Regions from separate parts of the Parazoarcus sp. PS-13 R2A genome, predicted to be linked through region 2. Evidence: predicted binding sites of a transcription regulator. Region 2 holds the regulator's gene; the other holds the start of a gene.
The links. The regulator FNR, encoded in region 2, switches genes on or off when oxygen is low (the NO sensors DNR and NnrR bind a similar motif). The targets are predictions, from matches to a motif close to TTGANCTAGNTCAA.

Region 1: coxB (cytochrome c oxidase subunit II) is a predicted target of FNR. The motif match lies at 2,872-2,885, and genes of this name have one in related genera.

Annotation. Positions count from the first base shown of each region.
Region 1 covers NZ_JBYEXN010000011.1:31,514-36,036, reverse strand. The annotation lists gene ctaD (cytochrome c oxidase subunit I) at 1-1,547, opposite strand, end outside; gene coxB (cytochrome c oxidase subunit II) at 1,663-2,793, opposite strand; gene AC22G6_RS11740 (nuclear transport factor 2 family protein) at 2,992-3,432, opposite strand; gene AC22G6_RS11735 (SDR family NAD(P)-dependent oxidoreductase) at 3,432-4,211, opposite strand; gene AC22G6_RS11730 (DUF3833 domain-containing protein) at 4,217-4,523, opposite strand, start outside.
Region 2 covers NZ_JBYEXN010000024.1:37,811-42,333, reverse strand. The annotation lists gene AC22G6_RS18540 (PHA/PHB synthase family protein) at 1-986, shown strand, start outside; gene AC22G6_RS18535 (Crp/Fnr family transcriptional regulator) at 1,105-1,791, opposite strand; gene AC22G6_RS18530 (SirB2 family protein) at 1,913-2,302, shown strand; gene fnr (fumarate/nitrate reduction transcriptional regulator Fnr) at 2,320-3,060, opposite strand; gene hemN (oxygen-independent coproporphyrinogen III oxidase) at 3,183-4,523, shown strand, end outside.

The sequences.
Region 1 (4,523 bases), on a different contig from region 2:
GACGGCACCGTCCATTCCAGCCCTTCCGCACCTTCCCACGACTGCGCCTCCGCCTTCTTGCCGCCACGGACGCACTTCACGACGGCGACCAGGAAGATCAGCTGCGACAGGCCGAAACCAAAGGCGCCAATCGAAGCCATCGCATTGAAATCGGCAAACTGCAAGGCGTAATCCGGGATCCGCCGCGGCATGCCTGCCAGGCCGAGGAAGTGCATCGGGAAGAAGGTGATGTTGAAGAACACGATCGAGCACCAGAAATGCAGCTTGCCGAGAAACTCGCTGGGCATGTGCCCCGTCCATTTCGGCAGCCAGTAATAGGCACCGGCGAAAAGGGCGAACAGCGAGCCTGCGACCAGCACGTAGTGGAAGTGCGCAACGACGTAGTAGGTGTCCTGCAGCTGGATGTCGATCGGGGCAATGGCGCAGATCAGGCCGGTGAAGCCGCCCATGGTGAACACGAAGATGAAGCCTGTGGCCCACAGCATCGGCGTCTCGAAACTGAGCGAACCGCGCCACATGGTCGCCACCCAGTTGAACACCTTCACCCCGGTGGGCACCGCGATCAGCATCGTCGCGTACATGAAGAACAGCTGTCCGATGGCCGGCATGCCGGTGGTGAACATGTGGTGTGCCCACACGGTGAAGGACAGGATCGCAATCGACGAGGTCGCGTACACCATCGAGGCATAGCCAAACAGCGGCTTGCGCGAGAAGGTCGGAATGATCTGGCTGACGATCCCGAAGGCCGGCAGGATCATGATGTAGACCTCGGGGTGACCGAAGAACCAGAAGATGTGCTGGTACATCACCGGGTCACCGCCACCGGCGGCATTGAAGAAGCTGGTGCCGAAGTGGCGATCGGTCAGGATCATCGTGACCGCACCGGCCAGCACCGGCATCACCGCGATCAGCAGATAGGCGGTGATCAGCCAGGTCCAGCAGAACAGCGGCATGCGCATCATGTTCATGCCGGGGGCGCGCATGTTGAGCACGGTGACGACGATGTTGATCGCGCCCATGATCGAGCTCACGCCCATGATGTGGATGGCGAAGATCGCCAGATCCATGCCCATGCCCATCTGCACCGAAAGCGGTGCGTACAGCGTCCACCCCGCAGCAGTTGCGCCGCCGGGCACGAAGAACGAACCCAGCAGCAGGATGGCCGCCGGCGGCAGGAGCCAGAAGCTCCAGTTGTTCATGCGCGCAAAGGCCATGTCGCTGGCCCCGATCATCAGCGGGATCATCCAGTTGGCGAAGCCGACGAAGGCCGGCATGATCGCGCCGAACACCATCACCAGGCCGTGCATGGTCGTGAGCTGGTTGAAGAATTCGGGCTCCACCACCTGCAGACCGGGCTGGAACAGTTCGGCCCGGATCGTCAGCGCCATCACCCCCCCGGAGAGGAACATGATGAAGCTGAAGATCATGTACATCGTGCCGATGTCTTTGTGATTGGTGGTGGTCACCCAGCGCATCAGGCCGGTGGGACCATGCGCATGACCGTGCGGGGGGTGAACGCCGGGCCGATCGTGAGTCAGTGTATTCATGCACACGCCTCCATTGTCGCGCCCACGCGCGACAGAACCTTGCCATCGGGACCGGGACGGCCCCTACAATCACACCGCAGCGAAACCCGCTTCAGCCTCAGCCTCGGCCTCAGCCTCAGCGCGCGGCGACAACGTCTGCCGGCTGCACCGCCTCGCCCGACTGGTTACCCCAGGCGTTACGGGTATAGGTGATCACCGCAGCGAGCTCGGCGTCCGACAACTGCCCGCCGAATGCGGCCATCGCGGTCCCCGCCTTGCCCTTCAACACCAGTTCGATCTGGCCGCTTGCATCGCCCGTCACCACGGGCGAGCCATCCAGCGCAGGAAATACCGGCGGCAGCCCCTTGCCATCGGCCTGGTGGCAGGCCGCACAGTTGGCCGCAAAAACCTTCTCGCCGCGCTCGACCAGCTCGGCCAGTGCCCACTCCCGGGCGTCGTCCGCAGAGGCAGTCGTGGCCTGGGCCTGCTGCGATGCGACCCATTCGGTGTATTTCTCTGCCGACACCACATGCACCTCGATCGGCATGAAGCCGTGATCCTTGCCGCAGAGTTCGGCGCAGTTGCCGCGATAGATGCCTTCCTTGTCGGCGGTGAACCACGTGTCGCGGATGAAGCCGGGAATCGCATCCTGCTTCACGCCGAAAGCCGGCATCCACCACGAATGGATCACGTCGGCGGCGGTCACGAGCACGCGGACCTTCTTGCCCACCGGCACCACGACCGGATTGTCCACCTCAAGCAGATAGGTCTCGCCTTTCTGTTCGCCACCGCTGATCTGGGCGCGCGGTGTGGATGAACCGGACAGGAAGCGGATACCCTCCCCTTCGCCCTGCAGATAGTCGTAACCCCACTTCCACTGATAGCCCGTGGCCTTGATGGTGATGTCGGGGTTGGAGGTGTCCTTCATCGCAATCACGGTCTTGGTGGCGGGCCACGCCATGCCAAGCAGGATCAGCACCGGGATCACGGTCCACGCGATCTCGACCGCCGTGTTTTCATGGAAATTGGCCGCAACCGCACCGCGGGACTTGCGATGGTGAATGACAGACCAGAACATGACGCCGAACACCGCGATGAAGATCACCAGACAGATGATCAGCATCAGGGTATGCATGCTGTAGATCTCTGAGGCGATCCGCGTCACCGGCTGCTGGAGGTTGTAACGGCTCGGCGCATCCTGTGCGAGTACGCCGGAGACGTACCCGAGAAGAAGCGAAGATCCTGCGATACGACCGGCAAAACCCATGTCGACCCCCAGCAAAGAACACGATGAGCAGGTGGATCGATGTTGCCACAGTGAAAATCAGGGTCGCAACATACTTATTTGATAAAAATCAATATGCTGCGGCGCAATATCTGATAACCATCAAGCCGCATAAAGCCCTGTGACAAGTACTCGGGGTTTTCCCGCAGGCATGTTTGCTGCATGACAACAAACTGCGTTTCAGCCCTCTGTTGCCGACAGCTTGCGCCTCAGCAGGCGCATCAGCGCACCAATCAGGGGCAAACGGGCATACAGCTCCTCAGCCGCATCCCAGTAATCGCGATGGATTTCGACGCGCCCTGCTTCGTCGAAGGACAGGTGACTGACGCCGCGAATGACGATCGCCCGGTTACGCAGATTGAGGTGAAAGTCCCAGGCAAGCATCGCCTGCTGCCCCTCGGCAATGATGCTCGTGATCACGAAGCGGGGAGACTCCACGGTCTCGAACATGTGCTCGAAGATGCGGGTGATCGCCTTCAGGCCCGCAACATCGTTGAACGGGTCCTTGAAACGGGCATTCTCGGCATAGAAGGCGTCGATCTTCCCAAGCAGCAGGGGTGTGAGGTTCTCGTAGAACCGCGCCACGTTCTCGGCAGCCGCGCGACAGTCGAAGGTGGTCATTACAAGCCCGTTGCCCGCCGGATGAGCGGAAAGTAGAGGCGCCGCGGCAGGCACTGCAGCAGCTTGAGAAAGCGGGTGAAACGCTTCGGGAAGTGGGTCTCGAACTCACCGCGGGCAAAGCCCGCCATGATCTCGTCGGCCGCCTGCTCGGCGGTGATCAGGGCGGGCATGTGGAAATCGTTCTGCGCCGTCAGGGGCGTCGCCACGAAACCGGGACAGATCAGGTGCACGCCCAGTCCGCGCGGCGCCAGATCCATGTAGAGCGTCTCGGAAAAGTTGATCAGCGCCGCCTTCGATGGCCCGTAGGTGGCGGCATTGGGCAGGCCGCCATAGCCTGCGACCGAGGCCACGATGGCAATCGCCCCCTGCCCGCGTTCGAGCATCCCGGGCACCACCGCGGCCACGCCATCCATGACCCCGAGCAGGTTGATGTTCAGCGTCGTCCGAATGCGCTCCGGTGTCAGCTCCCACGCCCGCAGCGGCTGATAGGTACCCGCATTCAGTATCACGAGATCGAGCCCGCCCCACTGGGCAAGCAGACGGTCGCGCACGCGCTCGAGTTCGCCTGGTCGGGTCACGTCCATGGCCGCGGCGACCGCGCCCTCGCACTGTGCGGCCAGCGCATCCAGGCGATCGAGCCCGCGTGCGGACAGCGCGACCCGCGCGCCACCTGCTGCCAGCTTGCGCGCCAGCGCCGCGCCGATGCCGGTCGAGGCGCCGACCAGCCAGACCCGCTGCCCGCGCCAGTCGGTGATCGGCGGATTGAGGGGTGCGAACAAGGCCATCATCGCGCCCGTTTGTAAAAGGACAGCGTGACCTCTCCGAGGTGCACGCCCCACTTGCTCATCGCCGAGCGGTTCAGCATCACCTTGTCGTCCATCAGGAACATCCAGTCGTCAAAGTCCACGTTGTAGACCTTCCCATCCACGGGTAGTGCCATCACATAGCGCCAGCGCAGTGCGTTTCCGCGCGCCTCGCCGTGCGCCTGGCCGACAACGTCATCTGCCGTGCCGATGTACGACTCGGGGCCGCTGCGGGTGATGGTCCATACGCGGCGCTGGGTGCTTCCATCCGAGTAGGTGAAGCGCTCG
Region 2 (4,523 bases):
GCATGATCCGCTTCCTCCTCGATCAGGGGATGGACGTCTTCATCACGAGCTGGAAAAACCCCGGCGCGTCCATGCGCGATTGCAGTTTCGACGATTACCTCACCGAAGGCGTACATGCCATCATCGAGTGCGCGCGAAGCTTCACCGGGCAGGACAAGGTGCATGCAGTTGGCTACTGCATCGGAGGCACTGCACTGTCGATGTACATGGCATGGGCAAACCGCCATTTCCCAGAGGACGAGGTGCCGGTTGCGGACTGGACCCTGCTCACCACGCTTGTCGATTTTCACAAGCCGGGCGACATCGAGGTCTTCATCGACGAAGCCAGCATCCGCTACATCATCGACAACATGGCCAGCAAGGGCTATCTCGACGGCAAGGAAATGGCTTCCGCTTTCCGCCTGCTGCGCTCGAACGGCCTGATCTGGCATTACGTTGTGCAAGGCTGGCTGTACGGCGAAACGCCGCCGCCATTCGACGTGCTGTACTGGAACATGGATACCACGCGTATGCCGTACGCGATGCATTCGTGGTACCTGCGCGAGCTTTACCTGAACAACAAGCTGATTCATCCCGACGCACTCGAGGTGGCGGGTGAGCCGCTCGATCTCGGCCGTATCACGCAACCGCTCTACGTCGTTTCCGCAGAGGACGATCACATTGCGCCGTGGCTGCAGACTTTCCGTGTGGTCAACCACGTCACCGGTCCGAAGCGCTATGTGCTCTCGAGCTCAGGCCACATTCTCGGCATCGTCAATCCGGTCGTCACGCCGCCCAAGCGCAGGTTCTGGGCCGGTGAAGCGCATCGCTCGGATACGGCCGAGCAGTGGCGCAATCGCACTGAAGAGCAGGCGGGCAGCTGGTGGGCCGACTGGATGGACTGGGTCAAACCCCACGCCGGAGAGCTGATCGAAGCGAGGCCGGCGGCAAGCGAGCAGTTTCCTTCTCTCGCACCGGCGCCAGGAACCTATGTGCTTGAGTCCTGAGCGCTGACGCGTGAAGGCTTCGGCTTTCAGCACCCGGGTATCGTGAAAAACGGCCTCTTGCTCGTTCAAGAGGCCGTTGCTTTTCGGGGGGGACGGAAGGACTTGAGCGGGTGAAGTGCTACCCGCTGTAGCGCGACAGTGCCTGCGGATTGTGAAGCGTGATGCGCTTGCCGTGAACGGTGATGAGTCCATGGTCTGCCAGGTCGTGGAAGATCCGCGAAAGGGTCTCGGGCGTCAGGTTCAGGCGTGACGCGATGACCTGCTTGCTCGTGGGCAGGGAGATGTCGCAAGCCTTGGTGCCGTCCTCTTCGGTTTGCTGGAGGAGGTAACCGATTACGCGCTGTGTGCTTGAGCGCAGGGAATAGGTTTCTACGTCGCGCACCATGTTATGCAGGCGGACCGCCATGCCTGCCAGCAGCTTGCGTGCAAACTGCGGATCCTGATCGATCAGGTCGGATACGACGTTCTGGCCGATATGAAGCAACGACATGTCGGTAAGCGCTTCGGCAAAAACGGGGTAGGGGCGGTTCATGAACATCACCGCTTCGCCAAAGCTTTGCTGCGGGCCGACGATTTCGACCACTTTCTCGTTGCCCTGAGCTGACGAGAAACCGAGCTTGAGCTGTCCTTCGGTGACGAAATAGAAACCGTGGGCAACGTCGCCGCGCTGGAACAGCAGTTCGCCCTTGCCCAGTCGGCGTTCGCGGGTATAGCGTGCAACACGTTCCAGCTCACTCTCCGACAGCTCCCCGAACAGGGAGATCTGACGGAGCTGGGTAAGGATGTCTGAGGCGGTCTGGTTCATTCCGTGCTCCTGCATTTCACTTTCGATTCTAGCCTGCGTGGCCGAATCCTGTTTGTTCTGTCATTGTTCGGTGCCCGACCAGGGCGCACCGGTCAGCATTTTCCCCGAGGAGGAACGAAAGATGTATCAGGCGATCAAGCACATCCACGTCACCTGTGTGATTCTGAGCCTTGCCGGCTTCGCGCTCAGGGGAGTGTGGATGCTTGTTGATAGCCGTCTGCTCACACATCGTCTGACGCGCGTTCTGCCGCATGTGGTCGATACCGTGTTGCTTGGCAGTGCGATCACGCTGGCGGTGATGATCGAACAGTACCCGTTGCAGGCACCGTGGGTGACCGCCAAGGTCATCGGCCTGATCGTCTACATCCTGCTGGGCGCCGTTGCCCTGAAACGTGGCCGAACGCGCACCGTGCGCGGGGCTGCGTTCGTTGCTGCGCTGCTCGTGTTCAGCTGGATCGTGTCGGTCGCGCTCAGCAAGAACGTCGGCGGCTGGTTCGCCGCCTTTGCCTGAGCGCGACAGTCCGGGGCTCAGCGCGCGCCGGGCTGGTGCTGAATGAGTTTCTTGAGACCGTCGTTGTCGAGAATGCGGATATGTTTCTGCTGCACCGCGACGAGGCCGTCTTCCTGAAAGCGGGAGAAGGCACGCGAGACCGTTTCCAGCTTCAGGCCCAGATAGGAGCCGATCTCTTCGCGGGTCATGCGCAGGTGAAACTCGGCGGCCGAGAAGCCACGAGCGGTGAAGCGCTGCGACATGTTGAGCAGGAAGGCCGCCAGACGCTCTTCCGCGCGCATGGAGCCCAGCAGCATCATCACGCCGTGATCGCGCACGATCTCACGGCTCATGACCTTGTGGAACTGGTGCTGCAGGCCTTCGATCTCGCGCGACAGTTCTTCCAGCTTGGCGTAGGGAATGACGCAGACTTCGCTGTCTTCGAGCGCAACCGCATTGCACGAGTGGAGCTCGGTGCTGATGCCGTCGAGACCGATAATCTCGCCGGTCATCTGAAATCCGGTGACCTGCTCGCGACCATCTTCGAGCAGAACGTCGGTCTTGAAGGAACCGGCACGGATCGCATAGATGGCTTCGAAGAGCTCGCCCGCTCGATAGAGCGGCTGCTGACGCTTGATCTTCCGACGTCCGCCGACGAGTTCGTCGAGGCGGTTGAGTTCGGTGTCAGTCATGCCGAACGGCAGGCACAGCTCCAGCAGATTGCATTGTGAACATGCGGTTTTGAGCCCCGCCGCGGTGATCGGCACCGTCGCCTTCATTTGCACTGTAAACTTGCTCCGATTCCGGATTGGGGGTAGTCAGAATGTTGCCGTTGATCCAAGTCAACCACAAAACGCCGGCTTTCTGCCATTGTTAAGTAACACATCGACGCAGCCAGACCATGACCAGCCAGACAGACCTCATCTTTGATCCCCAGTTGATTCGACGATTCGACATCAACGGGCCTCGCTATACGTCGTATCCCACCGCAGACAGGTTTGTGGAGGCGTTCGATGCACAAGCACTGACAGACTGGCTGGGAAAACGTGCCGTCGGCGGTGTGAGCCGACCGCTGTCATTATACTTCCACATCCCCTTTTGTAACACGATCTGCTACTACTGCGCCTGCAACAAGATCATCACCAAGGATCATGGAAGGTCTGCCAAATATCTGAATTACCTGGAAAAAGAGATCGAAATGCAGGCGGCGGCCCTGGGTGGCGCACGTCAGGTCACACAGTTACATCTCGGGGGCGGAACGCCGACCTTCCTCTCGCACGCGGAGATGCATCAGCTGATGGATGCGGTCCGCAAGCACTTCAACCTGGTGCCGAATGGCGAATACTCGATCGAGGTCGATCCGCGCAAGGTGGATTTCGACACCGTCGAGATGCTGGCCAACCTCGGCTTCAATCGCATGAGCGTCGGCGTGCAGGACTTCGCCGAGGATGTGCAGATTGCGACCAACCGCGTGCAAAGCGTCGAAGAGACCAAGCTCGTCATCGACGCGGCGCGGGCAACCGGCTTCAAGTCGATCAGCATGGACCTGATCTATGGTCTGCCCAAGCAGAACGTGATCAGCTTCAACCGCACGCTGGAGCAGGTGCTCGAACTCTCGCCCGATCGAATTTCGCTGTACAGCTACGCGCACCTGCCGGGACTGTTCAAGCCCCAGCGCAGGATCATTCCGATCGATCTGCCGTCAGCGGACTCCAAGCTGCAGATTCTGCAGCTTGCCATCCGTCGCCTGACCGACGCCGGCTACGTCTATATCGGCATGGACCATTTCGCGAAGCCGGATGACGAGCTGACCGTGGCGCAGCGGCAGGGGCGTCTGCACCGCAATTTCCAGGGCTATTCGACCCAGGCCGAGTGCGACCTGCTGGCCTTCGGTGTGTCGGCGATCGGCAAGATCGGTCCGGTCTACTCGCAGAACGTCAAGACGCTCGACGAGTACTACGATGCGCTCGATCGCGACGAGCTGCCGGTGCTGCGCGGCATCGAGCTCACCGCCGACGATCTCCTCCGGCGCTCGATCATCCAGGCGCTGATGTGCCATTTCGAGCTGTCGATCGAGTCGATCGAGATTGCACACCTCATCAAGTTCCATGAGTACTTTGCAGACGAAATCGCCGACCTCAAGGAAATGGAAGAGGCCGGGCTGGTGAAGATCGACAAGGACTGGATCAGCGTGCTGCCCGCGGGCCGTCTGCTGGTGCGGGGAATTGCGATGTTCTTCGAT